DNA from 4 places in the Sinorhizobium sp. CB7 genome. Region 4 is predicted to be linked to each of the others. Evidence: predicted binding sites of a transcription regulator. Region 4 holds the regulator's gene; each other region holds the start of a gene.
The links. The regulator LexA, encoded in region 4, represses DNA repair genes until DNA is damaged. The targets are predictions, from matches to a motif close to TGTTCNNNNTGTGTTCNG.

Region 1 (7,346 bases), on a different contig from region 4:
GTCCGGTATGTCCGGAACCAGGATGCCGATCAGGCCTTCCGAATAAAGCGCCACGTCATCGAGATGCAGGATGCAGTTGGCCTTCCCGCCCCTGCCCTTGCCCAAGGTCAGAAGCCGCGTCAGCCGCGAGTAGGCGGCACGATCGGTGGGATAGACGAGGATTGACATGCCGTCGGCCAGATCGAGCCGGCAGCCGACGACCAGCCGCAGACTGGTGGCGCGCGACGCCTCCAGCGCCCGGACGATACCTGCCAGGCTGTTGCGGTCGACAATGCCGAGCGCGTCGATGCCCATGACTTTGGCGGTCGCGAACAGTTCTTCCGCTGAGCTGGCGCCCCTCAGGAACGAAAAATGCGTGGTGACCTGCAGCTCGGCATAGCGCATCAGGCAAACACCCCATGCAGAAACCATTTGTGCGATCCGGTGTCCGCGTCGACGCCGTCGCCCGACCGGAAAACCCAGAAGCGCTCGCCGACATCGTCCTCGACGACGAAGTAGTCGCGGACGGCGATCCACTCGGAGCTTCGTTGCCACCATTCCCCAAAAATTCGTTCCGGTCCGTCGGCGCGCGTCACCCGACGCCGCTTGCCGCGCCAGGTGAAGGAGACCGGCGGATGATCGGGCATAAGCGCAATCACCTCGATCGCTTCCGGTCGCGCCAAAAGCCGGGAAGGCCTCGGCCAATGGAGCGGCCAGGTGGCGCCGACCTCGTCGGCCGTCGGTGCAATCCGCTCAACGCTGCGCTCCGGAACGTCGCTTGCAACCGGCGCAACCCGGAAAATCCGCTGGCCGCCGCGATTACCAAGCACATCGATGAGCGGCGCCACATCGGTGACCTGCTCTTCGATCAGGGTGGAGGCCGACTGCACATTGAAGAGCGGTTCGACAAGGACGGCGGCCAGGCTCAATTTCTCGATCCCGAAGCCGGGCTCGATCTTCTCGATGCGATCACGGAAGAGTTTTGTCAGCCAGGCGATATCGCGAACCGGCTTGGCCGTGCCCGCCCGCAGCGACTGAAGCGTGTTATCGACGCGGTGGACGATCAGGTCGGCGCGCCGCACGCCTAGCCCCTTCTTCTCGAGCTCGAGACAGAGCTGCCGCACGAGGCGGGTGATGTATTTCTCGATCGTTTCCGGCGCGCCGATCGGTTCAGCAAAGGATTTTTGGACCTCGATCAGATCTGCCGGCCGGATCGGATCGATCGGCTCGGCGAGGCGTCCGAACATCTGGTCAAGTCGCCGTCCGACCTCCGACCCGAAGCGTAGCGTCAGCGGTGCGCGCGGCGTCGCCGCAAGATCGCCGACGGTGGCAAAACCGAGAGTGCGCAGGCTCGCGACGGTCTCGGCCGGCAGCCGCAGCGATGAAAGCGGCAACTGGTTCACCGCCTTGGCTGTCTTGCCATGCGGAATGACGATCGTCTCGCGATCCGTGGTGCGGGCGAGCGCATGCGCGGCACCCCATGTGTCGGCGATCGCCGCTCGCGCAAGGAGACCGCGGCCGCGGAACCGGTTGACGAGGCCGGAGAGCATGAGCTCCTCGCCTCCCTGAAGATGGTCGGCGCCTTCGGTGTCCATGACGATGCCATCGGGAGGGTCCATGGCGACGATCGGAGAATATTGCGACATGGCCCAGAGCGTCAGCCGTTCGAGCGCCGCGAGGTCTGCCGCCGGATCGGCATCGATCATCATCAGGCCCTGAACCAGCGCCTGCGCCTTGGCGGCGGGCACGCCGACACGAAGGCCGAGTTTAAGCGCTGCACGATCGGCCGCTGCGACCCAGCGCTTCGAGCCGCTCCTGGCGATCACCACGAGGGGCGTGTCAGGAGAGAGCGAAGGATCGGCGCGCCTGATCCTGTCGGTCGGCAGCGTCGGAAGAAAGACAGATACGACCCTGGCCATCACATGCTCCGATAATGAATTCTCCTCCCTCTCCTGCTCTCACCCGCATCAGTTCCGCCAGCCAGCGCGCCCGGCCGACGCCCGGCACGGGGAGTGGCTCGGACGGCAGTACCGAGATCCGCCACCGGGTTGCCGCAGCCGTTGGCATGCCGAAGTCCGAGGCTTCCGTCTGGCGCCGCCAGCGACGGATCACCAGACCCAACGTTCCCGACTTTTCCGCCGCAAGCTGCAGCCGGCGCGACGCCGTCATCGGCAGGCGCACCAGTTCGGCGACGACGGCGCCGAGGCCACCATAACGCAAGGCCTCTTCGAAGCTTGCCAGCACCGTCTCTTCCTTTTCGCATTCGACAAAGATGACGCGATCCGGATGAAGCCCGACCTGGGCGAGTGCCGGAAAGAACAGATCGAAGCGAGAGAGGCACCAGACCACCTTGCCGGTGGTGCGCGCTGCGATGCCGCCAATGAATAGCGCCGCTGCCGCCCCGTCGATCGCGCCGTTTCCGCCGCCGGCGACTTCGTGCAGCGCGCCATAGGCGAGACCTCCGCCCGGCAGCTGCGCGTCGATCTCGCCAACACCGAATGGCAGGACCATTCGACGACGCAAGCCCGTCCCTTCCAGGCTGGCGATTTTCTCGCGCAACTCGTCGAGAACAGCATTCGAAGTGGCGGCGGCTGTAGTCATGATCTCCTTACGGCAACCCGTTTTTCGACTTGAGATGTGAGAATATGTTCTTTATTTGTTCTCATGAGGGAAACGAGTCAATGCGCCACGTAACGCGCCGAAGTTGAGCGCGGCAGCTGACGAGTGATTCGGTGAATGGATTCAAATCGATGGCAGGAATGGGAATTTTTTCGCATGGTTCGGCCGGAGCCTGTGAACGATCTGGATCCGAGACTGAGGGATCACCATGAGCCGCTCATTGAATTCATCTGCCGCCTGTGCGATCGCCGGTGCACAGTTGAGCGCAAGCTGCTGGTAAAAACGTTTGGGACCGGTGTGAGCTTCGCGGTGATCCGCCGGCGTCTCGCGATGGGCTGCTGGCGAATGCAGACGCCGGAGGGTGATAAATGCGGCGCGCACTTCCCATCTTTGGGCAATGGATATGGTCCTGATGAAAGCTAGGCCATGACAAATGCGGAAGGCGGCGAGCGTCCGCGCAAGATCGTCCACATCGACATGGACGCCTTTTATGCGTCGGTCGAGCAGCGCGACAATCCCGAGCTGCGCGGCCTGCCGGTTGCCGTCGGCTATCCTGCCGCCCGTGGGGTCGTGGCGGCCGCGAGCTACGAGGCACGCAAGTTCGGCGTTCATTCGGCAATGCCTTCGGTAACCGCGCAACGGAAATGCCCCGACCTCATCTTCGTCAAACCCCGCTTCGAGGTCTATAAGGCCGTCTCGTTGCAGATCCGCGCGATCTTCGCCGAATACACGCCGCTGATCGAACCGCTCTCACTCGACGAGGCCTACTTGGACGTCACCGAAAACCTGAAGGGCATGGAGATCGCCACCGAGATTGCAACGGAGATCCGCGCGAAGATCAGAGAGGTCACCGGCCTCAATGCGTCGGCCGGGATTTCCTACAACAAGTTCCTCGCCAAGATGGCGTCCGACCTGAACAAGCCCAATGGTCAGGCCGTCATTACGCCGAAGAACGGGCCAACCTTCGTCGAGGCTCTCCCCGTCAAGAAGTTTCATGGTGTCGGCCCGGCGACGGCTGAAAAGATGCATCGGCTCGGGATCGAGACCGGCGCCGATCTGAAGCAGAAGACGCTAGAGTTCCTGGTCGACCATTTCGGGAAGTCGGGACCCTATTTCTACGGAATTGCCCGCGGCATCGACAATCGCCAGGTGAAACCGGACCGGGTGCGGAAGTCCGTTGGTGCGGAAGACACGTTCTCTGAGGACCTGCATTCCTACGACCAGGCGCGAGAAGGGCTGCAGCCGCTGATCGAGAAGGTATGGGGTTACTGCGAGGCCAATGAGATCGGCGCCAAAACCGTCACTCTGAAGGTCAAATATGCCGACTTCAGCCAGATCACCCGCAGCAAGACCGTTATGGCACCTCTGCCGGCAATCAAGGATCTCGAGGAGGTGGTCGACCTGCTGCTGGCGCCGATTTTCCCGGCGCGCAAAGGCATTCGCCTGCTCGGCGTCTCGCTGTCGTCGCTGGAGCGGCAGGCCACCCGAGCGGAGCCACAATTGCGCCTTGCCCTTTAGATCGCCAGCATTTGCTGGGCGGGAGCGGCTCCATGGCGTCTGATCCGAAATGTTCCTGGCGGCAACGGTCGCAGGATTTCGTCTTCAGCCACCAGTCCGTCAAGCCAGGCCATCCTTTGATCCCGTGTCAGCACCGCCATCTGCCGATCGTGAAACGGCGCGATATCGGCGTTCGCCTCGATCGTCAGGATGGCGTAGGCCTCAGGCCAAGCGTCGGTTTCCGGCCGCCAGATCCCCGCGAAATAGAACCAGTCGCCATTGGCGAGCGAAAAGCTGAAGCTCTTATGGCGAAATTCTGACGCCGGCACCAGGCAGCGGTGGGTCGGGAACGTCCGTCCCTCGGATCGTACGACGTTCACAGCGCGAGGACCGCCGTCTCGAGGACGCAGGCCCCAGGCCAGTTCCACCATCTCCACATCGCCATCATGGCGTCTGATCACGACGCGCCGCTCATCGAGCGGGGCATCGGATCGAAAAACGGTCGCGTTCATAATAGGAAGAACATATCAGGAACGAGCGCCCACGGCAATCGTGTAGCCGTCATCGTAAGAATGTTCGGAAACTGCTATTCTAACTCGATGCGCTCAGTTGAAACCGAATTTCAGATGGTCCCACGGCACGTCCGAGATGGGACCACCATTCTCGAGCCTCAAACAGCACTCATCAAAAGATTCGCCGATTTCCCAACGAAGCAAGCCGAAGAGCTGCTCGTCCTGGTGCAATCGAAGCATATATTGCATCTGAAGCGGCTCGGTGGCGAGTTGACCTGCTTGCGTAGAACAGGAGGCCCAATGTGCAATGATTATCGCCTGATGGTGGATGTCGCCTCGATTGTCGAGGACTTCGCCGACCTCAAGATCAAGATCCGCTTCGGCGAAGGCACGCCGAACATCGAGGCACGTGAGGACATCAAGATCACCGATAGCGGCCCGATCGTCCGGACCATCGAAGGGGTCCGTGACGAGGGTGAGCTCGTGCAGCGGCGCTGGAGCTGGCCCGGGCCAAACAAGCGGCCGGTGTATAATTTCCGCTCGGAAGGACGGGAGTTCACGTCCAATCGCTGCCTGATCGTCGCCGATGGCTTTTACGAGTTCACCGATCCGAAGGACCCGAAAAAGAAGCGCAAGGACAAGTGGTTATTCACCAAGAAGAATGAGCCGATCTTCTGTATCGCCGGCATCTGGCGCGAAACGCCGGAGGTCGGGCAAGCCTTCACCATGCTGACGATGGAGCCTGGTCCCGACATTGCCCCATATCATGATCGACAGATCGTCATCCTGGAGCACAGCGCCTGGGCCGGCTGGCTCGATCCGACCGTTCCGGCAAAGTCGCTGATCAGGCCGCTCGCGGCCGGCACTCTCGCTGTGGAACAGGTTGGGTGATCCCGACGGCAGCCTTCGCATCTCGCTTCACCCGGCTGCAACCGGTCTGTTACCCGTTCCGCAAGTGCCCCGCATAGACTGCGTACTGGCACCAGAGATGCCGGTCTGATCGCCCCTTTCCGCGGGCATGCTGTTGAATTTCAGTTATGTCCACGGAGTTGGCGTTCGCAGTGCCAGCATCGCGTGAGTAATCCCTACAGTCACTCGGTCCAAGGACTCGACTCTTCAGATCCCGTCTGATGCACTGTCGGTATGACCAAGCCACCGGGAAAAAGAACGCAACCCCTGTTGGGCGTCGCCGAAGCGCCGCTTCGAAGCCGTGCACGAAAACCGCGTGATCCAACGCAGCCGGTACTGCCGTTTGACCCGATGCCAGATCGCATTGAGCCATGTCTGGCGCTGCTAGTATCGAAACCTCCAAAAGGCACGGAATGGATCTACGAGGTGAAATGGGACGGGTATCGTCTCGCGATCCACGTCGAGCCGACGCGAGTCCGCGTCATCACTCGCGGTGGCCATGATTGGACGCATCGGTTCCCGTCGATCGCGCAGGCGGCGTCTCGGTTTGGCGGAACGATGATCCTCGATGGCGAGGCCGTCGTGCTCGATGAACAGGGCCGCTCCGATTTCGGAGGCCTGCAGCAGGCGCTCGGCGGCCGGGGTGGCAAGCGAAGTGCCGCTGAAGCGATCTTCTTCGTCTTCGATATCCTGTATCTAGACGGGCATGATCTACGGCGAATGACTTTCTCCGAGCGCCGGCAGATGCTCGAGAGCGTCATTCCAGCCGAGGCTCTCGGCGCCATCCGGCTTTCCGAAGCGATCGAGGCCGACGGCGACGAGTTGTTCGCTTCGGCCTGCGAGCACGGGCTCGAAGGGCTCATCGCCAAGAAGCTCGACTCGCCCTATCGATCGGGTCGTCTCGGTGACTGGCTCAAGATCAAATGCGTCCAAAGCGACAGCTTCTTTATCATCGGCTATGAGCCTTCCGCGGCGGCGCGGGGTGGCATTGGAAGATTGCTGCTCGCGGCCTATCAGGGTAACGATCTCGTCTACGTCGGCGGTGTAGGCACTGGTTTCAAAGAACGCGAGACAATCCGTCTTCGGGAGGATCTCGACAAGATCAAGACGGCGAAGCCGCCGGTGGAGCTTAAGCGCAAGGGCGCGATCTGGGTTCAACCGACTCTGATCGCTGAAATCGAGTATCGGGCTTGGACCGATGACGGTAAGCTTCGGCACCCCTCATACAAGGGCCAGCGTGAGCGGCAGGATAATGCGTCAGTCTACCGTATTGGCAGGGGACCGACATGAAGGGTATTGTCCCAGACACGCCGCGGAACCCGCGACGCTGTTGATGAGAATCGGACCAGTGGCTCGCTCGTCACATCATTGAAATGATCTTGCGCCCATCGTCTGCGCTGACTGATTCAAGGGACATGAAGATCAAGCAGGCTTAATCGGATTCCGGCTGATTTAAATAAATCAGAACCAAGGCGATGCATACGATAAATCGAAATGCGGCTTGCACACCGTTCCACTGTTGCGATTGCCACATCAGAAACCATTCTGCAGCGACCGTCATGAAGCCGAAGAACCAGACGAAGATCCCAAGCGTCAGTCCCAAAGTTGCCGTTCGCTTCGCTTTTGAGAAAATCTCCCGTGGGAGAGTGGATGCCCTGATGAGCCCAATTGCTCCCCAGACACAGAGTACCCCGGCCGACATCTCTCCGGCAATGATGAGCCAGTAGGCCGCGTGATGCGCGGACGGTGAAGAAATCGAGCGCCACATCAAGTCATTGCCCGGAAATGTGGTATCCATGAGCATGACATGCTGGACGAAATTGAAATTCG
Region 2 (7,346 bases), on a different contig from region 4:
CTGCTGCATGGTCTTCATCGCCTTCATACGCACGGCAACGATGCCGTGCGCTCCCTCATGGGCAAAGGCCGCACCCACAGTAAAGCCTGTCAGAACAATGACAGCAGCTCTGCCAAAGTTGGTGCCCAGCATGTGCTAAAACTGCCTCTCCAAAGAATGGCGGTCGTGAAATCTATTGGGCGCCGCCGACCGGTATCATGAGGTGCTCGTAAGGGCTCCCCGCCCACATTACCCAGGGCTGTGTCATGTCCGCCATCTCGCCAGGTCTTGGATAGTCCTTGATTGTTCCTTCACCCCCATAATTGAATATCATGACGTGCGGCGGCTCCTGCATCCACTTCATTCCCTCCGGTGGCTTCGTTGCGAAAGGGTCTACGTTGCTGGGCGTAGTGCCACCCTGGAGCATGTATCCGAAACCCACCTTGCCCTTGGGCGGCTCACTCTTATTCGCCCACGCCATAACCCACTCCAGGCCGTTTGCGTCGACGCAGTTCGGATCGTTAGCCGGGTTGGTCGGATCGTCTGGAATGCAGGTGAAGTTGTTCGTGCCCTTCCGAAGTGTCCGCACCTTTCCATTCGCATCGAAAGCGATCACCGTTGCATTATTTCCGATCTGTTCCGGAGCTGCCGACACAGCGTTGGCAATCATCTCCTCATCGGTTTTCGGAGACGAAAACTCTCCTTTGACCTCTTGGCCGATCACGGCGGTCGACCAAACAAAAGCAGTTCCGCAAATCATCGAAACCAAGGACATGCGCATGAGAACCTCCCCAATCTTGACATTGCGGGCAGGATGCCCGGCTCCGCCAACCAACTATTCACGTCCCATTTTGACGCTACGTCAAATCAATCTTACCGGTAAGTTGTATGGCCCCGGCAGTCGCACGGCCGTTGATGTGGCAGCAAGTTCTCGATCAGGAGGCCATGATGCTCTTAGAACTTGGCTCGACCTGTCGTCGCCTATAGCTGCGACGACACGCTGTCGCTCGTCTCGCTGGTCGCAGCCGGTCTCGGCGTCGGCTTCGTGCCGGAATGGACGAGGGAGCTGCCGAACCGCGGCTTCGAGCTCAAGAAGGTGAGGGGCGTCGACTTCAAGATCGCCCTCGGCGTTACCTGGAAAAAGGAGGATCCGACCGCCGCGCGCGACGACATCATTGATATCGCACGATCATTGGCACGGCCGGGGAGGTGAGGGGCGGGGCGGGGCTACTCGCCAGCAGATGCGTCAAAAATCGTTCAGCGATCCGGGCGTTCGATTTCGACGATAAACTCGTATTCCTCCAACATGCCGTGGGTATCAGATCCGGTCCGCGCCACCGTCCAGTAATCGCGGGTCACACCAAATACAGTCGACACGCGCACGATCTCCCAATCGCTTCCGGCCTTCTTACGCCTCGCCCAATAAAAGCCTTCCGGCTTCAAATCCGATATCTCAATCATGTGCACCAGGAAAATCTACGAACTCGTCGGGAACGCGTATGCTCCGATTCGATGACGTTGCGCATCATGCGCCGAGACACTCCACCAGCAGTTTTCGCTTGAAGCGTTGCTGCCGGTACGGATGCGGCAGTCTAGTTCGACAACCATCGCGCGATAGTCCCTGAGTCCTGGGATTTAGTATTCGTCGGTCGGTCTCTGCATCCGAAAAAAATTTGTCTGTCGGGCATCACTTTGAATCCGCTCACTGAATCGATCGAAAAGGTCAACGACGATTCTCCCCTTTCAAACATGCAGATTGACTCAGTTACGCATTGAGAACAAATACGGAACATAATCGTTTCCCACAAGCAGATATCACCTTCCGTGAAGAAGGAGAACATGAGCCGACTTGCCTCCAATACCGCCCTTTCTGACCTGCGCGAACGCATCGCGCACTTGGAGGGAGGCACGGCGCGCAAGCATGCCGCTCTTCCCTTCGGTACCGACGCAATAGATGCCCGCCTGCCGGGAGGCGGGCTCGCCTATGGCGCGATCCACGAGGTGGCGGGCGGCGGCAACGGCGCCGTGGATGGAGCCGCGGCCGCGCTCTTCGTCGGCGGCATAGCCGCGCGGACGAGGGGCAAGGTCGTCTGGTGTCTCAGCCGCGCCGACCTGTTCGCGCCGGCACTGGCGCAGGTCGGCCTTCATCCCGACCGGGTCATCTATGTCGAAGCCGGACGGGAGGAGGATGTGCTAGCTAGCTTCGAGGAAGCCTTGCGCTACGGCGGCCTCGGCGCGGTGGTGGCCGAACTCGTGCGCTTGCCGATGGTTGCATCGCGCCGGCTGCAGCTCGCCGCCGAAAGCTCCGGTACGCTGGGCTTGGCGATCCGGCGATGGCGCCGGCAGACCGAGGCATCGGACTTCGGGATGCCGACGGCAGCGGCGACCCGATGGCGGATTTCCGTGCTGCCGTCCGAGCCGCTCCCGGTTCCGGGCATCGGGCGTGCGCGATGGCTGGCGGAGTTGGTCAGGGTCAGGGCGGGGGAGAGCGCGGAATTCGTTATTGGAGCTTGTGATGGCCAGGGTCGTATCTGTTTTCTTTCCGACGCTGCCGACGGACCGGATCAGACGCGCCGATCCTTCGCTTCCGCCCGACGTTCCGCTCGTGGTCATCGCCAGGAGCGGATCTAAGCGCTGGGTCTCGGCGGCGGACATGAACGCGGCAAGACTTGGCCTGCATGTCGGCATGCCCGCGGCCAAGGCTCAGGCGCTCGTGCAGAGGTTGATCGCGGTTGATGCCGATCCGCGCGCAAATGCCGAAGCGCTTGAGCGGCTGACGCTCTGGGCGCTGACGCAATATTCGCCAGTCGTGGCGATGGACGCTCCCGACGGAATCGTCATGGATACGGAGGGCGCCGACCATCTGCAGGGCGGCGAGGAGTTGATGCTGTCCGGCCTTGTCAACCGGTTCCGCGCAAAAGGCCTCGACGCTCGTGCCGCAATCGCCGACGCTTGGGGCGCGGCGCATGCATTTGCCCGTGCGACGAAGCAGGAGATCGTGATCGTGCCGCCCGGAAAGACGGTTCACGCCGTCGGGCGCCTGCCGATCTCATCGTTGCGCCTGCCGGCAGAGACGGTTTCCAGCCTGCGCACGCTCGGCTTTGCGACTGTCGGCAAGCTGGCGGCCACGCCCCGCGCACCGTTGACGCTGCGCTTCGGCCCTGACGTCGGCCGCCGGCTGGATCAGATGTTCGGATACCTCGCCGAACCGATCGATCCGATCCGGCCTGCCGGGTTTGTCGAAGTGCATCGCTGCTTCGCCGATCCCATCGGCGCGCCGGAAACGATCGAAAAACACGTGAGCCGGCTCGTGCGGCAGCTCTGTCTGCAACTGGAGAAGCGCGAGCTTGGTGTGCGCCGTACCGACCTCCTCGTCCATCGCGTCGACAACACGATCCAGGCGCTCAGAGCCGGCACCGCTAAACCGGTACGCGACGCCTCGTGGCTCTCCAAGCTGTTCAGGGACCGTATCGAGCGCATAGACCCCGGCTTCGGGATCGAAAAGCTCAGCCTTGTTGCGACCATGGTCGAGCCGCTTGATCAGATGCAGGCCGCTTCCTCGCTTGTCGAGGAGGCAGTAAAGGACGTCACGCCCCTCATCGATATCCTTGGCAATCGCGGCGGCCAGCGGATTTACCGGGCCGCTCCGGTCGCAAGCGACGTTCCCGAGCGAAGCGTACGGCTGGTTGCGGCAACCGCAGAGGAAGAGGGGACGACATGGCCGTCGCAGTGGCCGCGGCCGCCGCGTCTTCTGTCGCGTCCGGAGCCGATCGAGGTTGTCGCACTGCTCCCGGACCATCCGCCGGCTTCCTTCACCTGGCGCGGCAAGCGCCACCGCGTCGCGCGCGCCGATGGCCCGGAACGCATTTTTGGGGAATGGTGGGCGAGACGCGCCGAATGGATGGCGGTCCGCGATTACTTCGTGGTCGAAAACGAGCGCAGCGAACGGTTCTGGGTCTATCGTTCCGGCGACGGCGTCGATGCGGAGACCGGGTCGCGCAAGTGGTTCCTGCACGGGATCTTCGCATGAGATATGCCGAACTTCAGGTCACCACCCATTTCTCGTTTCTGCGCGGAGCCTCCTCCGCGGACGAGTTGTTTGCAACGGCGAAGCTGCTTGGAATAGAGGCGCTCGGCGTCATCGATCGCAATTCGCTCGCCGGTATCGTTCGCGCGCTGGAAGCGTCGAGGGCGACCGGCATTCGGCTTGTCGTCGGCTGCAGACTCGACCTCAAGGACGGGATGTCGATGCTCGTCTATCCGACCGATCGCGCCGCCTATTCGCGGCTGACGCGGCTTCTGACGCTCGGCAAGGGCAGGGGCGGCAAGGCGAACTGCATCCTCACTCTCGATGACGTTTCCCTATATGCCGAAGGCCTGATCGGCATTCTCGTGCCGGACATGCCGGACGAGACATGCGCCGTGCAGCTGCGCAAGATGGCCGAGATCTTCGCCGACCGCGCCTACATGTCGCTCTGCCTCCGCCGGCGGCCGAACGACCAGCTCAGGCTGCACCAGCTCTCCAATCTGGCCAGCCGATACAAGGTGCAGACGGTCGTCACCAACGACGTGCTGTTTCATGAGCCTGGCCGGCGCCAGCTGCAGGACGTCGTCACCTGCATCCGCACTGGAGCCACGATCGATGATGTCGGCTTCGAGCGCGAGCGGCATGCCGATCGTTTCCTCAAACCACCGGAAGAAATGGCCCGTCTCTTTTCCCGTCACCCGGAGGCGCTTGCCCGCACGATGGAGATCGTCGAGCGCTGCCGGTTCTCGCTGGAGGAGCTCGTCTACCAGTATCCGGAGGAGGCGCTCATACCCGGCATGACGGCGCAGCAGTCGCTGGAACACTATACCTGGCAGGGCGTGAAGACCCGCTATCCCGAAGGACTGCCTGCCCATGTCGAAAAGGCGATCCGGCATGAGCTCGCGCTGATCGAGACGATGAGATATGCGCCGTACTTCCTGACGGTTTTCTCGATCGTGCGCTACGCCCGATCGGAAGGCATTCTCTGCCAGGGCAGGGGGTCGGCGGCCAATTCGGCGGTCAGCTATGTGCTCGGCATTACGTCCATCGACCCGGAAACGCATGACCTCCTCTTCGAACGGTTTGTCAGCCAGGAACGCGACGAGCCGCCCGACATCGATGTCGATTTCGAACACGAGCGAAGGGAGGAGGTCATTCAATGGATCTACCGGACCTACGGTCACGACAAGGCGGCACTCTGCGCGACCGTGATCCGCTATCGCGCCAAGGGCGCCATCCGCGATGTCGGCAAGGCGCTCAGTCTGCCCGAGGACCTGATCAAGGCGCTCTCTTCCGGCATCTGGTCCTGGTCGGAGGAGTTCGGCGAGCGGCAGGTGAGGGAACTCGGTCTCGGTCCCGACGATCGGCGCCTCGCCCTGACACTCAGGCTGGCGCAGCAGCTGATGGGTGCGCCGAGACACCTCGGACAGCACCCGGGCGGATTTGTTCTGACCCACGATCGGCTGGACCATCTGGTTCCGATCGAACCCGCCAGCATGGAGAACAGGCAGGTCATTGAATGGGATAAGGACGACGTCGAAGCGCTCAAAATGATGAAGGTCGACGTTTTGGCGCTCGGGATGCTCACCTGCATGTCCAAGGCCTTCGCGCTCATCAGGGCGCACAAGCACCAGGATCTCGACCTTGCGTCGATCCCGCAGGAAGATCCCGCAACGTACGCGATGATCCGCAAGGCCGACACGCTGGGCACGTTCCAGGTCGAAAGCCGGGCGCAGATGGCAATGCTGCCGCGCATGCGGCCGCGGACCTACTACGACCTCGTCATCCAGGTGGCGATCGTCCGGCCCGGCCCGATTCAGGGCGACATGGTGCATCCTTATCTTCGCCGCCGGGAAGGCAAGGAGAAGGTGGAATATCCGACGCCGGAGCTGGAAGCGGTGCTCGGCAAGACATTGGGTGTGCCGTTGTTTCAGGAGAGCGCGATGAAGGTCGCGATGACCTGTGCGGGCTTTACCGCCGGCGAGGCCGATCAGCTCCGTCGCGCCATGGCGACCTTCAAGTTCACCGGCGGGGTCAGCCGCTTCAAGGACAAACTGGTCTGCGGGATGGTGCGCAACGGCTATTCACCGGAATTCGCCGAGCGGACGTTTTCCCAGCTGGAAGGGTTCGGCAGTTATGGCTTTCCGGAAAGCCATGCCGCCTCCTTCGCGCTGATCGCCTATGCCTCCAGCTATGTGAAATGTCATTTTCCGGAGATCTTTTGCGCGGCGCTTTTGAACTCACAGCCGATGGGTTTCTACGCGCCGGCACAGATCGTCATCGACGCGCGCAAGCACGGCGTGGAGGTCCGACCGGTCTGCATCAATCGCTCTCGCTGGGACTGCACGCTTGAACCGATCCAAGGATCGCAAAGCCATGCCGTCAGGCTGGGCATGCGCCTGGTGCGCGGCCTTGCCGTCGGCGACGCCGCTCGCATCGTCGCCGCTCGCGCCGATATGCCGTTTAGTTCGATTGATGACATGTGGCATCGATCGGGTGTTCCGGCTGCCTCGCTCGTCGAGCTTGCCGAGGCCGACGCGTTCCTGCCCTCGCTCGGGCTTAAGCGCCGCGACGCTCTCTGGGCGCTGAAGGCGCTGCGCGACGAACCGCTCCCCCTCTTTGCGGCGGCGGCGGAGCGCGAGGCAAAGGCAATCGCCGAACAGCTTGAGCCGAAAGTGGAACTCCGGCAGATGACGGAGGGTCATAATGTGGTCGAGGACTACGGCCATACCGGCCTGACGCTCCGTCATCATCCTGTCAGCTTCCTGCGCGGCGATCTCGCAAGGCGTCGGATCGTGACCTGTGCCGAGGCGATGTCGGCGCGCGACGGCCAGTGGCTGATGGCGGCAGGTCTCGTGCTCGTGCGCCAGAAGCCCGGTTCGGCCAAGGGCGTGATGTTCGTCACCATAGAGGACGAGACGGGCATCGCCAATATCGTCGTCTGGCCGCAACTGTTCGAGCGCTCGCGTCGAACGGTTCTCGGCGCCAGCATGATGGCGATCAACGGCAGGATCCAGCGGGAAGGGGAGGTGGTGCACCTGGTGGCGCAGCAGCTGTTCGATCTGTCCGCCGATCTTTCGGGGCTCGCGGACCGCGACGGCCAATTCCGGCCGCCGACCGGACGCGGCGACGAATTCTCGCACGGCTCGCCGGGCAGCCCGGATTCGCGCGAAAAGCCGAAGGCCGCCGGCAGGGCAAGGGACATCTACATTCCCGACCTGCATATCGACACGCTGAAGATCAAGAGCCGGAATTTTCAGTAACAGTCGGCCACGCTCGATCGCCTTACCTGGTTGACTTCATAGCTCGCATAGCCATATTAGGAGCAAGACAACCACAG
Region 3 (7,346 bases), on a different contig from region 4:
CTAACTTTTTGATGTAGAGACGGATTCTCAGGTCGATTCGACCTGAAATCATCCGTCTCCACCGCGGGCGCCCATACGTGCCCGGGACCGGTCAACGGCTTGAAAAGATATCTATTCGGCCGCCTGTAGCTGTTCAGGCGGTGCTGTCGGCCGCCCCCTCGCCGCGTTGGACATTTCTTCATGCAGCCGCGCCTCTTCATGGGATTGCGGTTTGGCGAAGCGGGCGATCAGAAGATAGGCGACCGGGGTGATATAGAGCGTGACGAGCGTCGCAAAGCCGAGCCCGCCGACAATCACCCAACCGAGCGCGATGCGCGCTTCCGCCCCTGCGCCATGGGCGAAGACCAGCGGCACGCCGCCGAGAATGGTGGCAATCATCGTCATCATGACCGGCCGCAGCCGCAGCGCGCAGGCCTTCTCGATCGCTTCGCGCACATTCACACCGTGATCGCGCAGCTGGTTGGCGAACTCGACGATCAGGATGCCGTTCTTCGCCATCACACCGACAAGCAGCACCAGACCGATCTGACTGTAAATGTTGAGGCTCGAGCCGGTAATGATCAGCGCGAAGACGGCGCAGGCAAGGCCGAGCGGCACGGTCGACATGATGATGAGCGAACTCAGCACGCTTTCGAACTGGGCGGCAAGCACTAGGAAGATGATGACGATGGCAAAGCCGAAGGTCAGAGCCATGCCGCTGGAATTCTCTTCCAGTGTTGCTGCTTCCGCGAGCGGAACGAGACGCGCGCCTGGCGGCAATAGCGGCTCGGCAATCGCGGTCACCTGCTTGACGGCATCGCCGAGCGACATGCCGTCCTTCAAGCCGACGGTTATGGCGACCGAGGCAAGCTGTTGTTCGCGATTGAGCTGTGGCGCGACCGATCCCTCCTTCAGGGAGGCGATCACGGACATCGGCACGATCTTGCCGTCCCCGGTCTTCAGGAAGACGTTTTCGAGGTCGGTCGGATCATCGATCGGCCGCGTCGTCGAGGTGAGCAACACCGGATAGGCCTCGCCCGCCACGAAGACATCCACCACGGATCGCCCTTCAAGGAGCGACTGCATGGCTGTCGAGAGGCCGGTGATATCTATCCCGAGATCGGATGCGCGTTCGCGGTCGATTGCAACGGAGACCTGCGCCTGCGTCGGCTCGTCGGTCAGCCGCGGCGTATCATATTGCCCGGTCGCATCGAGCGTCTGAACCAATTTGCTCGCGGCTGCCGAAAGCGCCTCGTAGTCATTACCGACGAGCGCCATCTGCAGGCCGTTGCCGGCGCCGCGGATGCGCAGGCTGTTGGAGGAGATCGCGTTGCCGCGCAGCGCCGGTACTTTTGCCGCAGCCGCATTGATATCGGCGACGATCTCGCTTTGGCTGCGCTCGCGCTCGTCCCAGGGCGCCAGCGTCAGGACCATGAAGCCGCTGTTCAATGAGCCGCCCTGCCCCGAAATCGAAAAAATATTTCGGATATCGCCGCTGTCCACGAGCGGCTGCAGGTATTCTTCCACGCGCTGAAGCTGGTCGCGCGTGTAATCGAGACTCGATCCCTGCGGCGTCGTCATCCGCATCATCACCATGGCGCGGTCTTCGTTCGGTGTCAGCTCGTTCTTGACGTTCGCGAACGCCAGGAGAGCGGCAGCGGCAAATAGCGTCGAAAAGACGATGACCACCAGCGGAGCATTAAGACAGGCATGAAGCGTCTTGCGATAGATAGCGGCGAAAGCCTCGCCGAACCGACCCAATAATCCATGATCCTCCAGCATCTCCTTGGTGAGCATGCGTGAGGCGAGCATTGGGCAGAGCGTCAACGCTACGATCGAGGACAGGCCGACGGAGAAGGCGAGCACGAAACCGAATTCACGGAAAAGTCCACCGACCTGGCCCGGCAGGAAAGACAACGGTATGAAGACGGCAGCGAGCGTCGCGGTGGTCGCAATGACGGCAAAAAAGACCTCGCGGGTGCCGAGGACGGCCGCCGCGCGCGGACCCATTCCCTCGGAGCGACGACGCACGATATTTTCGAGAACAACGATGGCGTCGTCGACGACGAGACCGGTCGCCAGCACGATCGCGAGCAGCGTCAGGATGTTGATCGAGAAGCCGACCATGTAGAGCGCAGCTAGCGTTCCCGTCAGCGCCACCGGCATGGTCACCGCCGGAATGAGCGTCGCCCGCCAGTCGCGCAGGAACAGATAGATCACAACGGTCACGATCACCGCCGCCAGCACCAGTGCCAGCACGACTTCATGGATCGCGCCCTTGATGAAGACGGCATCATCGCTGGTGATTGCGATGCGCGTGCCTTCCGGCAGGGTCTTGGAAAGCTGCTCGACCGCCGCCTTCACGCCGTTCGAGATGTTGAGCGTATTCGATTGCGCCTGCCGGATGATGCCGAGGCCGACGCCCTGCACGCCGTTGGAGCGGAGCGCGGTCGATCCATCGCGCGGACCGAGGGTGACCGTCGCCACGTCGCCAAGGCGCACGCGGTCCTGGATGATCAGATTGAGAAAATCTTCCGGCTTCTGCAGGTTTGCCGTCGCGCGAACGACGATATCCTGAGTGGTACTCTTGAGAGAACCGGCGGGCACATCCAGCGCCGCGCTTTCGAGTGCCTGCGTCAGGTCGCCGATCGTCAGGCCGCGGCTTGCAAGCGCACTCTGATCCACGTCGACACGGAAGATCTTTTCCTGGTCGCCATAGGTCTCGACATCCGCCACCCCGTCGACGGCGGCAAGCCTGTCGCTGATTTCGTTTTCGACGAGTTGCGTCAGGTCGTCCATGTCAAGATTGGTCGAAGTGACCGCGAGACGCATGATCGCCTGGGAATCGGAGTCTGCCTTGACGATCTGCGGTGGATCGGCGTCGTCCGGCAACCGATCGGTGATGCGGCCGATCGCATCGCGCACGTCATTGGCGGCAACGGCAAGATCGGTGGCGTCGGAAAATTCCAGAGTGACCCGGCTTTGGCCGAAGGAGGAACGCGACGAGATCGACTTCAGTCCGCTGACGCGGGCAACCGCGCCTTCGATGACCTTCGTCAGCTCCTGGTCGATCGTCTGCGGTGACGCCCCGTCGAAGAGGGTCCGCACGGTAACCACGGGCCGGTCGACATCGGGCAGTTCGCGGACCTCGACGCCGAAATAGGCGGCAAGTCCCGCAACCACCATGAGTGTGTTGAAAACCAGCGCCAGGATCGGCCGTCGGACGAAAAGCGCCGTGAATGTCTGTTTGCCGGAGGCCGGATGGGTGTGGATCTCATCGGTCACGCTCATTGCGACGCGACCTCCTCGGTGCCGGCGGCATCATTGGCAAGGCGCACATTGCCGCCGTCCCGGACACGCTGGAGCCCCTGGGTCACGATTGCGTCGCCGTCGCTGAGATCGGCTTTTATCAATACGAAATCCGGATTCCGCTGAACGATGCTGACGCGCACCTTCCGCGACTTCCCGTCCTTGACCTGCCAGACGAAGGAACCTTGCGAATCCCATTGCACCGAGAGGGGATCGACGGCCGGATATTTCTCTCCCGGAAAGCGCATGCTGACGCTGAACGACATGCCGGCGCGCAGCTCGTCGGAAGCATTGTCGATGCGCGCCCTTAACCTGAGCGTCCGGCTTGCGGCGTCGATGCGGTTATCGATCGCCTCGACCTCGCCGGAGAATACCTGTCCCGGGCGCGCAACCGAGGTCGCCTCGACCGGCTGGCCGACGCTGACGGTATTGGCGAAGCGTTCCGGCACCCAATAGTCCACCAGGATTTCGGATCGGTCGTCGAGTGTTACGATGTTCGATGTGGTCGTGACGTTGTCACCGATGTTGACTGGCACGATGCCGACGATGCCGTCGATCGGCGCTGTTATATTGCGGCGCGCCAGATTGAGTTCGGCCGCCTGAAGCTGCAGCCGTGCGCCCTGCTCGGCGATCTCGGCGTCAAAGACGTCCATGCGAGACACGCTCGACTTGATGGTGTGGTAAAGTTGCGACTTCTCGACCGCGCTCTTCAGCGCCACCTCCGCCTGGCCGCGGGCGATGATCTGCTCCTCGCTGTCGAGCGTGGCAAGTACCTGTCCCTGCTTTACTGTGTCACCCGACTTGATCAGGATTTCGCGAATGGTGCCGGAGGCCTGCGGCGTCACGACGACGGAGCGAATGGCATCACCCGTGCCGATCGCGTTCAGCCGGTCATTGACGACTCCCTGTACGACAGCTCGCGTCACCACAAGCGGCGCCTGATTGCGTCCGCCGCCGCGGCGGCCCTGCCCCGAATCGCCCTTTGTTTCATGCTCTGTCGTTGCAGGAGCGATTGCGGCCACCAGTTCGGAAGGAACACCTGCTTTTTCCAGTATGGCGCCGGCACCGGGGACGAACATGACCCCTGCGGCAAAGCCGATGGCAATAATAACGAGAGAAAGAGCAAGCTGCTTCCAAAATGGCATTCACGTCTCCGAAAGGACTCAGGGCGTCGTTCAGGCGTCGGTCTATAGAGGCGTAAGGAAACATTTCCCGCCCGGGCACCGTAATATCATATTTTTGAAGCCCCTCGGCAAGCATAGGTGCCTGTTATTACAGAAATGTAATCTGAAGTATTGGTAACGAGATTGTGCTCATCCTTTGCCGGAAACCGGTAAAAAAGGCTGCGAGCCACACGCATCTGTTGACATCTGCCCGCCTCGCAAGGCGTAGGAATGAAAGCAGAACATCTTTTCTGGTCTTTCCCTACCGAATCACTACATTACGCGGCATGAGCAATAGTTTCGACGATATTCCCTTCTTCGACGAGGAGCCGGAGAATGCGCCGCGCAAGCCGGCCGCTCCGGCAGCGGCTCCGCGCGGCGGCATTGCCGCCCGCGCGATGGCTGCCCGTGACAGTATCCGCCACTCCTTTTCCTATCTCGACGGCCTTAACCCGGAACAGCGGGAGGCGGTCGAAACGCTGGAGGGACCTGTTCTCGTGCTTGCCGGTGCCGGTACAGGCAAGACAAGGGTATTGACGACCCGCATTGCCCATATCCTCAACACGGGCCGCGCCTTTCCATCGCAGATCCTCGCCGTCACCTTTACCAACAAGGCTGCGCGCGAGATGAAGGAGCGGATTGCCCATCTCGTCGGCGGCGCCGTTGAAGGCATGCCCTGGCTCGGCACCTTCCATTCGATCGGCGTCAAGCTGTTGCGGCGCCACGCAGAGCTTGTCGGCCTCAGATCGGATTTCACCATCCTCGACACCGATGACGTCGTTCGCCTCATCAAGCAATTGATCCAGGCGGAAGGCCTCGACGACAAGCGTTGGCCGGCCCGTCAGTTCGCCGGCATGATCGACACCTGGAAGAACAAGGGGCTCGGACCCGCCGATATCCCGGAGGGCGATGCCCGCGCCTTTGCCAACGGCCGCGGTCGCGAGCTCTACGCCGCCTATCAGGCACGGCTGACGACGCTCAACGCCTGCGATTTTGGCGATCTGCTCTTACATCCGATCGCCATGTTCCGCAGGAATCCGGACGTGCTCAAAGATTATCACGCTCGCTTCCGCTATATTCTCGTTGACGAGTATCAGGACACCAACACCGCTCAATATATGTGGCTGCGCCTGCTTGCGCAGCGGCCGAAGGGCGAACCGCAGAATGTCTGCTGCGTCGGTGACGACGACCAATCGATCTACGGCTGGCGCGGTGCGGAGGTCGACAATATCCTGCGCTTCGAGAAGGACTTTCCCGGCGCCAAGGTCATCCGGCTGGAGCGCAACTACCGCTCGACCGCCCATATCCTCGGCGCTGCCGGACACCTGATCGCGCACAATGAAGGCCGCCTCGGCAAGACGCTGTTCACAGACCGGCACGAATCCGAGGACGTCAAGGTCCAGGTGCACGCGGCCTGGGACTCGGAAGAGGAAGCCAGGGCGATCGGCGAGGAGATCGAGCAGCTTCAGCGCCAGCAACACAAGCTGAACGACATGGCGATACTGGTGCGCGCTTCCTTCCAGATGCGCGAGTTCGAAGATCGCTTTGTAACACTTGGCCTCAACTACCGCGTCATCGGCGGCCCTCGCTTCTATGAGCGCCTCGAAATCCGCGATGCGATGGCCTATTTCCGCCTCGTCTGCCAGCCGGCGGACGATCTCGCCTTCGAGCGTATCATCAATACGCCGAAGCGCGGATTGGGCGACACGGCGGTGCGCGCGCTGCATGACTATGCCCGCGCCCGCGATATTCCCATGTTTGCCGCCGCCGGCGACATGGTCGAGACCGACGAGCTGAAGCCGAAGGCGCGCAAGGCGCTTTTCGATGTCGTCATGTCCTTCCGCCGCTGGCAGAGCCTGCTCGAAAACACGCCGCATACCGAGCTTGCCGAGCAGATCCTCGAAGAGTCCGGATATACGGACATGTGGAAGAACGACAAGACGGCCGAAGCCCCGGGCCGGCTCGAGAACCTTAAGGAGCTCGTCCGATCGATGGAGGCTTTCGAGAGCATGCGCGGCTTCCTGGAGCATGTTGCGCTCGTCATGGAGGCCGACCAGAACGAGAGCATGGATGCCGTTTCGATCATGACGCTGCATTCGGCCAAGGGGCTGGAATTCGACACCGTATTCCTGCCCGGCTGGGAGGAAGGCCTCTTCCCGCACCAGCGCTCGCTTGACGAATCCGGTCGCGCCGGTCTCGAAGAGGAACGGCGCCTGGCCTATGTCGGGCTGACGCGCGCCAAGCACCGCTGTCACATCTGGTTCGTCTCCAATCGCCGCATCCACGGTCTTTGGCAATCGACGATCCCGTCGCGCTTCCTCGATGAGCTGCCGGAAAGCCATGTCGAGGTTGCGGAGATGGAACAGTCATACGGTGGCTACGGTCGCGGCGGCTACGGCCAATCGCGCTTCGACAAGGCCGATCCCTTCGCCAATTCCTATTCGACACCCGGCTGGAAACGTGCCCAGGCCAACAAAACCGACGCCACCCGCGACAACTGGGGCAATCGCTCGGGCTATGCCGTCGAACGCATCGGCTACGGCGAAAGCGGCCCCAAGGGCCGCACGATCGAGGGCGAGCTCGTCGCCAAATCCACATCCACCGAACCGTCTCGCTTTGCCGTTGGCGACCGGGTCTTCCACCTCAAATTCGGCAACGGCAATGTCTCGGCAATAGAGGGCAACAAGCTGACGATCGATTTCGATCGCGCGGGGCAGAAGCGGGTGCTCGACGGGTTCGTGGAGCGGGTGTGATCCTAATCAGCCCGTAGTCCAAATGATGCTTATTAGCCTTCGGCGCTGCCCATCGCGCTCACTATGTCATCCATCCTGCAGAGGATGGCATCTCCCATGAACGCCATATTGGCAAAGGATCGCTCCGCCGCCTCTAGGTGCC
Region 4 (7,346 bases):
TCTACAGCGGCGCGCCATGATCGAAGGATTCGATCTGGTGTGGCAGCGGATGCAGACGGAAAAGCCACCCGGCGAACATGCGGCCGCGATCGTTCTCGATCTTCTATCAATGAAAAAACCCGGCCATTGACCGGGTTTTTTGTTGATTTCGCGTTACAACGCCGTGCGTCTTATCAGACGCACAAAGGTCGCTGTAGCACTTTGAATTGCTGCATGTTTTTATCCTTAAATCGGTTCCGATTTAAGGAAACATGCAGTAGTGATCTCAGCGCTTCGAGACCGGAACATAGTCGCGCTTCGGTTCGCCGACATAGAGCTGGCGCGGGCGACCAATGCGTTGATCCGGATCCTCGATCATCTCGTTCCATTGTGCGATCCAGCCGACGGTGCGGGCGAGCGCGAACAGCACGGTGAACATGGTCGTGGGGAAGCCGAGGGCCTTCAGCGTGATGCCCGAGTAGAAGTCGATATTCGGATAGAGCTTCTTCTCGATGAAGTATTCGTCGGTAAGTGCGATGCGCTCGAGCTCGATCGCGACTTCGAGAAGCGGATCGTCCTTGATGCCCAGCTCGCCCAGAACTTCGTGCGTCGTCTTCTGCATGATCTTGGCGCGCGGATCGTAGTTCTTGTAGACGCGGTGACCGAAGCCCATGAGGCGGAACGGATCGTTCTTGTCCTTGGCGCGCGCAATATATTCCGGAATGCGGTCCACCGTGCCGATCTCGCTCAGCATGTTGAGCGCTGCTTCATTGGCGCCGCCGTGGGCCGGTCCCCAGAGGCAGGCGATCCCTGCCGCGATGCAGGCGAAGGGGTTCGCGCCGGAGGAGCCAGCGAGACGAACCGTGGATGTCGATGCGTTCTGCTCATGATCGGCGTGCAGGATAAAGATGCGGTCCATGGCGCGTGCGAGCACCGGATTGACCACATATTCCTCGCACGGCACGGCGAAGCACATGCGCAGGAAGTTCGCAGCGTAGTCGAGGTCATTCTTCGGATAAACGAAGGGCTGGCCGATATGGTATTTATAGGCCATCGCGGCGAGCGTTGGCATCTTGGCGATCATGCGCAGGCTTGCGACCATCCGCTGATGCGGATCGGCGATATCGGTGGAGTCGTGATAGAAGGCCGAGAGTGCGCCGACGCAACCGCACATGACGGCCATTGGATGGGCGTCGCGGCGGAAGCCGGTGAAGAAGCGAGACATCTGCTCATGTACCATCGTGTGATGGGTCACGCGATAGTCGAAGTCCTTCTTCTGAGCGGCGGACGGAAGTTCGCCGTAGAGAAGCAGATAGCAAACCTCGAGGAAGTCGCCATGTTCGGCGAGCTGTTCGATCGGGTAGCCGCGGTGCAGCAGGACGCCTTCATCGCCGTCGATATAGGTGATCTTGGATTCACACGAAGCGGTCGAGGTAAAACCAGGATCGTAGGTGAAGGAACCTGTCTGCTTGTAAAGGGCACCGATGTCGACAACGTTCGGTCCGATTGTGCCGCTCTTGACCGGCAATTCTGCCGACTTGTCGCCGATTTTCAGTGTTGCGCTCTGTTCCGTCATGCTGATCCTCCAAAATGGCGGTTGGCGCCATAAAAGCGCCATAGGGGTTAAGCGTCTACCGATTAGCTATATGATCGTGACGCTAATGCCAAGTTACTCTGGCGCTGAATTGTGCATTGCAAAATCAACTTTTAGGCAGAGCAGCAATGGCGTTTCTGCATAGAAGAAACGGCTCGTTCAGGTGCGATTTTTGCAAAGTTGTATTTTCTCTGAATTTTAATCGATTGTGATTGCGAAAATCATGCAGTGGTTGCAATCTTCTGCCGTTTTTGACCAATTCGGGGCGGTAGATGCCGGAGCCGGAAACGATCGAACGGCAGGGCAGGGATCTGCGAATAGACGAAGGTCCAAGCGGCTTTTCGGCACCGATACGTGCCGAGGCGAGGCAGCCGGCGAGGACGTGGCATCGGAGGCGATTCGCTGTCGGTGCCGCTAACATCTTGGGCGAGGCCCGGTCCAGCCTCCGGTGGATGTCGAGCGAGGAAGAGGCGCATGGCCATACCTTTCTCTTTGTTCCCGTCTGTATCGGAACGGGCGCCGTCATCTGGTTTAAGACTGAAACCGATTTTTCGGCCATCGCACTCACTGTCGCTGTTCTCGTATGCTTCTGCATACTCTTTGTCTCGCGGGATGCCGAGCTTCTGGTGAAACGGACCGTTTGGGCCGGTCTTCTTGTTCTCCTTGGCATGGTGCTGTCTCAGGTGGAGACGTGGCGTTCGCAGACCGTGGTTCTCGATTCCGCGGTTACCACGACATTGACGGGCCGTGTCGAGCGGCGTGAGACCAGCGGGCAGGGGCGTTGGCGCTATATCCTCGCCTTGGAGAAGACCGAACTGCCAGCGATCAAACGCCCGCCGAGGCGGATTTCCGTTATCTCGCGCGGCATGGATCTTCCCTTCGAAATAGGCGATACGCTGACCGGGCGTGCGCGTCTCGTACCGCCCGCTGGGCCGGCCCTGCCGCTGCTGAATGATTTCGCTTTCAGTGCCTATTTCGATAGCATTGGTGCGAACGGCTATTTTTACGGAGCGCCGCAACGCGTACCTCGTTCAGGGGCCGACACCGAAGAGCCGCGGATGGTTGCGGTCGAAAAATGGCTCCACGGACTGAGAGCCGGAATAGGGGATCGCATTCGCTCGATTCTGCCGGGCGATACCGGCGCTTTCGCCGCCGCGCTCGTCACCGATGAGCGGCGCGCCATTTCGGAGGAGACGACTGAGGCACTGCGTATTTCCGGACTGGCGCATATCATCGCCATCTCCGGGCTGAACATGGCGCTTTCGGCCGGCATCTTCTTTATCGGTTTCCGTTCCGTACTGAGCCTCCTTCCCGGGATGGCTCAAGCTTATCCGACCAAGAAGATCGCGGCCTTCGGTGCGCTTGTTGCAGTTACTGCCTATTTCCTCATCTCCGGCTTCGGAGTCTCCGCCGAACGCGCCTTCATCATGATGGCCATCATGCTGATTGCGGTCTTCTTTGACCGCCCTTCGCTCAGCCTCCGCAATGTCGCCCTGTCGGCGATCGTCATACTGGTGCTATCGCCATCCGAAGTTCTGGGGCCGAGCTTCCAGATGTCGTTTGCTGCTACGCTGGCACTGATTGCAGGCTACGCGGTCTGGAAGGACCGGCCCGCTCATACGCCATTCCATACCACAAATCCTGCCTTGCTTGCCCTGTTGCTGGCCGCGCGGTTCTTCGGTGGGATTTTGCTGACATCTCTGATCGGAGGTCTGTCCACGGCAGTTTTTGCAATCGAGCATTTTCACCGATTGGCGACATATGGCCTTGCCGCCAACCTGGCTGCCATGCCGGTCATAACCTTCATCGTGATGCCGGCGGGGCTATTCGCCATGCTGCTGATGCCCTTCGGTCTGGATCCAACGCTATGGAAGGTTGTCGGTTTCGGCCTCGATCTCGTCATCGCCATTGCAAAGACCATCGCGGACTGGGGCGGCAATATCGACGTCGGGCGCCTGCCGTCGTGGTTCTTTCCTGTCATGGTCGGGGGCTTTCTGCTGCTCACTCTGCTTCGCACGAAATTGCGGCACACGGGAACGCTCACGCTTGCGATCGCATTGATTCTCGTATGCCTAGTGCCGCCGGCGCCACAGCCGGACATGCTGATTTCCGAGGATGGTGGGCTTGTCGCTGTGATTCATGACGACGAGCTCGCTACCAATCGCGATCGCCCGCCGAGTTTCATCTTCGAACAGTGGCAGCATGCGCTTGCGATTTCTCAGCACCGAAGGCCGAAAACCATTGATGGGGAGCAGGCCAACCCCTCCGCTTCAAGCAAGTCCCGCCGCAGATTGGATGCTGCAGAACGCCAGCAGGCGAGGGAAGCCATGCGTGCCGCAACGGAGGCAGGAACGGATAGGGGCTTCGTCTGCGCAAAGAGGGCATGGTGCACGACGAAGCTGCCGAACGGAAAGGTAGTCACGACGATCGACGATGCTGCCTATCTTGGCCCGGCATGCGACACCGCTCAGATCGTCATCACGTCGATAAGGCTCCGCTTTGACCGTTGCAGGTCGGGTGCGGCACTTTTCACCGGAGAAACACTACGCAAGACTGGCGCAGTGGAAATACGCTTCGATCAGGAAGGGCCGGTTATCAAAACCGCCTTCGATACGTTGGAGAGGCCCTGGAACCGGCACCGCGCCTATGATTGGCGATCGGATCGCTTCACGGAGCAGGCAACATTGGAAACGCCCGCTTCAATCAATGATAGCGACGAATGAGCCCGACGAGCTTTCCTTGAACCTTGACGCGATCGGGGCCGAAGATGCGCGTCTCGTAAGCGGGATTTGCTGCTTCGAGAGCAATCGATGCGCCCTTGCGCCGGAACCGTTTGAGCGTTGCTTCCTCGTCATCCACCAGTGCAACGACGATATCGCCGGGATTGGCCGTCGTAACATTGCGAATGATGACCGTGTCGCCGTCGAAGATGCCGGCATCAATCATCGAATCGCCCTTGACCTCGAGAGCGTAATGTTCGCCGCTGCCGAGCATGTCGGCGGGAATGACGATGTCATGCGTATTGTTCTGGATGGCCGAGATCGGCACGCCGGCGGCGATGCGGCCCATCACCGGGATGGAGACGGATTTGCCGGGATCCTCAGTAACGGGCTTTATCGGTGCAGCCGCAATCGGCTGAGGCTTGCCAAGGCTTCCTTCGATGACACTCGGCGAGAAGCCGCGCCGTGGCTGAATACTCGGGCTATAGGCCTCGGGCAGCTTGATAACCTCAAGCGCGCGAGCCCGGTTGGGCAGGCGGCGAATGAAGCCACGCTCTTCGAGCGCTGTGATCAGCCTATGGATTCCCGATTTTGATGCCAGATCGAGCGCGTCCTTCATCTCATCAAAGGATGGCGGAACACCAGATTCCTTCATCCGCTCGTGTATGAAAAGGAGCAGTTCCTGTTGTTTGCGCGTCAACATTTTTGCTGGAACCCCAGATCGGTGAAACAAAGCCAGAACAGACACTATATGTTCCATATGTGTTCCGCAAGTACCTAAATTTTCGTGAAAGTTTTCGAGATACTCAAAATATTTTTGCTTCAGGCCCCATGTTGGAATTTGGACTGAAAAATGCCGGACAATAGGGCATATTAGTTGTTTCAGGACCAAGTGGTGCCGCCGGTAGCAGTTCGGTGCAGATCGCTCTAGCCCGTTTTCAATCGGCCTCTACTTTAGTGCTGTGGCGGATAAAGCGGCCTGCCGCAGATCTCCGCTTTTCGGAAAAGCGAGGATGCCATGCGAATGATTCTTGCAGGGATTGCCATAATTTTTGCCACTGCTGCCGGCGCGCATGAAGCTCCGTCCGGCTTTACCTATGAGCCCTATTGTTGCAATGGAGACGGCCACAACGGTGATTGCCAGCAAATTTCATCGAAGACGGTTCGTCCCGTTCCGAAGGGATTTCAGGTGACCCTGCTGCCCGGTGATCACCGCCTGGCGACACACAAGCACGTGTTCTTCGTTCCTCAGACGCAAACGATGGAGTCTCCGGACGGCGCCTATCATCTTTGCCTTTTCCCAAACGAATATACCGTGCGCTGCTTCTATGCGCCTCCAATGGGTTTCTGAGGCTCGCCGAAACCGCACACAGTGGCACGAGAGATAGGCTGTGGCGTCCTGCCAAAGGCAGGCATGTCGCGGGAACCCGGCATGAACGTCGCTCACCGCATTGTCGTGCTCGGACCCGGCGCTTGAATTGAAGGCGGAACGTCCCGGTAACATTTTCGGGAGCGCTCGAACGTTCACCTTCGGTTCACGTTGAGGGTAAGATGATATGCGATGCTCGCATCATTCCGACAAGGTGAGGAAGACATGAAAAAGCTAGCCATCATCATCCTGTCGGCCACAACTGCCTTTACAGGTGTTGCCCCGGCCGAAGCTTTTCCTTTGCCCGCCGCAATGACAATGCCTGGAGTCGAGGCGTCCTCGGATGTTCAGCAAGTCGATCATCGAAGGTTCATTCCTCGTTACGGCAGCAACAATCCCCATATCAGGCGGTGGGACCGTGAAAATAACTCCCCACGCAGCTATTTCGGTCGCTACAGCTATCGGGACGGCTATTATCGCGGTGATTACTACCGCGACGGCTACTATCGGCGCCGTCACTATCGCAGGTACGATCACGGAGACGCTGCAGCCGCTATCATCGGTGGGTTGGCGACAGGGGCGATCATCGGCGCTCTGGCGTCGCAGCCGAGATATTACGGCGGCAATGGGCACGCGAACTGGTGCTACAGTCGATATCGATCCTATCGCGCATGGGACAACACTTATCAGCCCTATTACGGCCCCCGTCGTCAATGTGTGTCGCCATACTGATCGTGGAAGGCCGTCGCAGATTTCACGTCCCGCCATCGCGCTGGGTCCTTCATACCGCGTTTTCAGCGACGCGATATTTGAGACGAGGCAACAGTGGCTTTTATTCTTCTGCAACTCGCTTCTTCGGCTGATGAGGCAAAGTAACATCACTTCAGTGAAGACGTGAAGTGTAACTGATTGCAGGATTGATCGCGGTCGGGTTGCTTGTTATTCGAAGATCACGACCCGGTCGATACTTGGCAGGTTTAAAATGCAATCGTACACGTGCACATTTTTGCAAGCGGCGCTGAATGGTGTCTGCGCGTGCCGTGACATTGGCGCAAAAATTCTTTTGGTCGTTCAGGAAAATTCAGCGGGATGATGACGAGAATTCTTGCCGCGAGCGGTGGCGTCAAGCAAGTCATTTGCATGAATTGGGGGACCAAGTACGGTGCAACATTCATCAATCGACTCTACGGTATGGTTGCTCGCAACATCACACCGCCCTTCACCTTCACCTGCTTCACCGACAACAGGGAAGGATTGAACCCGGGGATACTGTGCGAAGACCTGCCGGATCTTGATCTCGAGAAAATGCCGGTGAACACGAAGGGCATTTGGCAAAAGGCAAGACTCTGGGGTCCAAAGCTCGGCAGCCTCTCCGGTCCGGTGCTCTATCTGGATCTCGATTTGGTTGTCGTCGCGTCTCTCGACCCGTTCTTCGAGGTTGGAAATCCGGATGATGTTGTCATGGCTCAAAACCAGACCACACCCTTCGAGCGTCTCGGCCAATCCTCCGTCTTCCGATTCCCCGTAGGCAAGCTCGTCCCCTTGCAGGAAAAGTTTCGCGCCAACCCTCAGGCGATCGCCGATGAATATAAATACGAGCAACGCTTTCTCACCCGCAACGCGCCGGGCAAACTGAAGTTCTATCCTCGACGCTGGGTTTTGCATTTCAGACAGGACTGTCGTT

Region 1: the regulator LexA is predicted to act here: its motif matches at 2,626-2,643, upstream of AAE029_RS21285 (ImuA family protein).
Region 2: the regulator LexA is predicted to act here: its motif matches at 1,754-1,771, upstream of AAE029_RS08425 (ImuA family protein).
Region 3: the regulator LexA is predicted to act here: its motif matches at 4,679-4,696, upstream of AAE029_RS24740 (ATP-dependent helicase).

The regions. Positions count from the first base shown of each region.
Region 1 is NZ_JAULLL010000011.1:103,121-110,466, reverse strand. Features, by position in the region: gene AAE029_RS21295 (error-prone DNA polymerase) at 1-384, opposite strand, end outside; gene AAE029_RS21290 (DNA polymerase Y family protein) at 384-1,898, opposite strand; gene AAE029_RS21285 (ImuA family protein) at 1,819-2,580, opposite strand; gene dinB (DNA polymerase IV) at 3,025-4,116, shown strand; gene AAE029_RS21275 (SOS response-associated peptidase family protein) at 4,113-4,610, opposite strand; gene AAE029_RS21270 (SOS response-associated peptidase family protein) at 4,908-5,498, shown strand; gene ligD (non-homologous end-joining DNA ligase) at 5,751-6,806, shown strand; gene AAE029_RS21260 (DUF2165 family protein) at 6,949-7,346, opposite strand, start outside.
Region 2 is NZ_JAULLL010000003.1:280,227-287,572, reverse strand. Features, by position in the region: gene AAE029_RS08435 (hypothetical protein) at 173-760, opposite strand; partial or broken gene AAE029_RS08430 (LysR substrate-binding domain-containing protein) at 956-1,192, shown strand; gene AAE029_RS08425 (ImuA family protein) at 1,819-2,610, shown strand; gene AAE029_RS08420 (DNA polymerase Y family protein) at 2,495-4,009, shown strand; gene AAE029_RS08415 (error-prone DNA polymerase) at 4,006-7,269, shown strand.
Region 3 is NZ_JAULLL010000014.1:90,378-97,723, reverse strand. Features, by position in the region: gene AAE029_RS24750 (efflux RND transporter permease subunit) at 112-3,270, opposite strand; gene AAE029_RS24745 (efflux RND transporter periplasmic adaptor subunit) at 3,267-4,433, opposite strand; gene AAE029_RS24740 (ATP-dependent helicase) at 4,739-7,204, shown strand; gene AAE029_RS24735 (cysteine hydrolase family protein) at 7,237-7,346, opposite strand, start outside.
Region 4 is NZ_JAULLL010000019.1:37,883-45,228, reverse strand. Features, by position in the region: gene lpxB (lipid-A-disaccharide synthase) at 1-130, shown strand, start outside; gene gltA (citrate synthase) at 266-1,555, opposite strand; gene AAE029_RS28450 (ComEC/Rec2 family competence protein) at 1,846-4,296, shown strand; gene lexA (transcriptional repressor LexA) at 4,277-4,996, opposite strand; gene AAE029_RS28440 (hypothetical protein) at 5,312-5,644, shown strand; gene AAE029_RS28435 (BA14K family protein) at 5,888-6,394, shown strand; gene AAE029_RS28430 (glycosyl transferase) at 6,752-7,346, shown strand, end outside.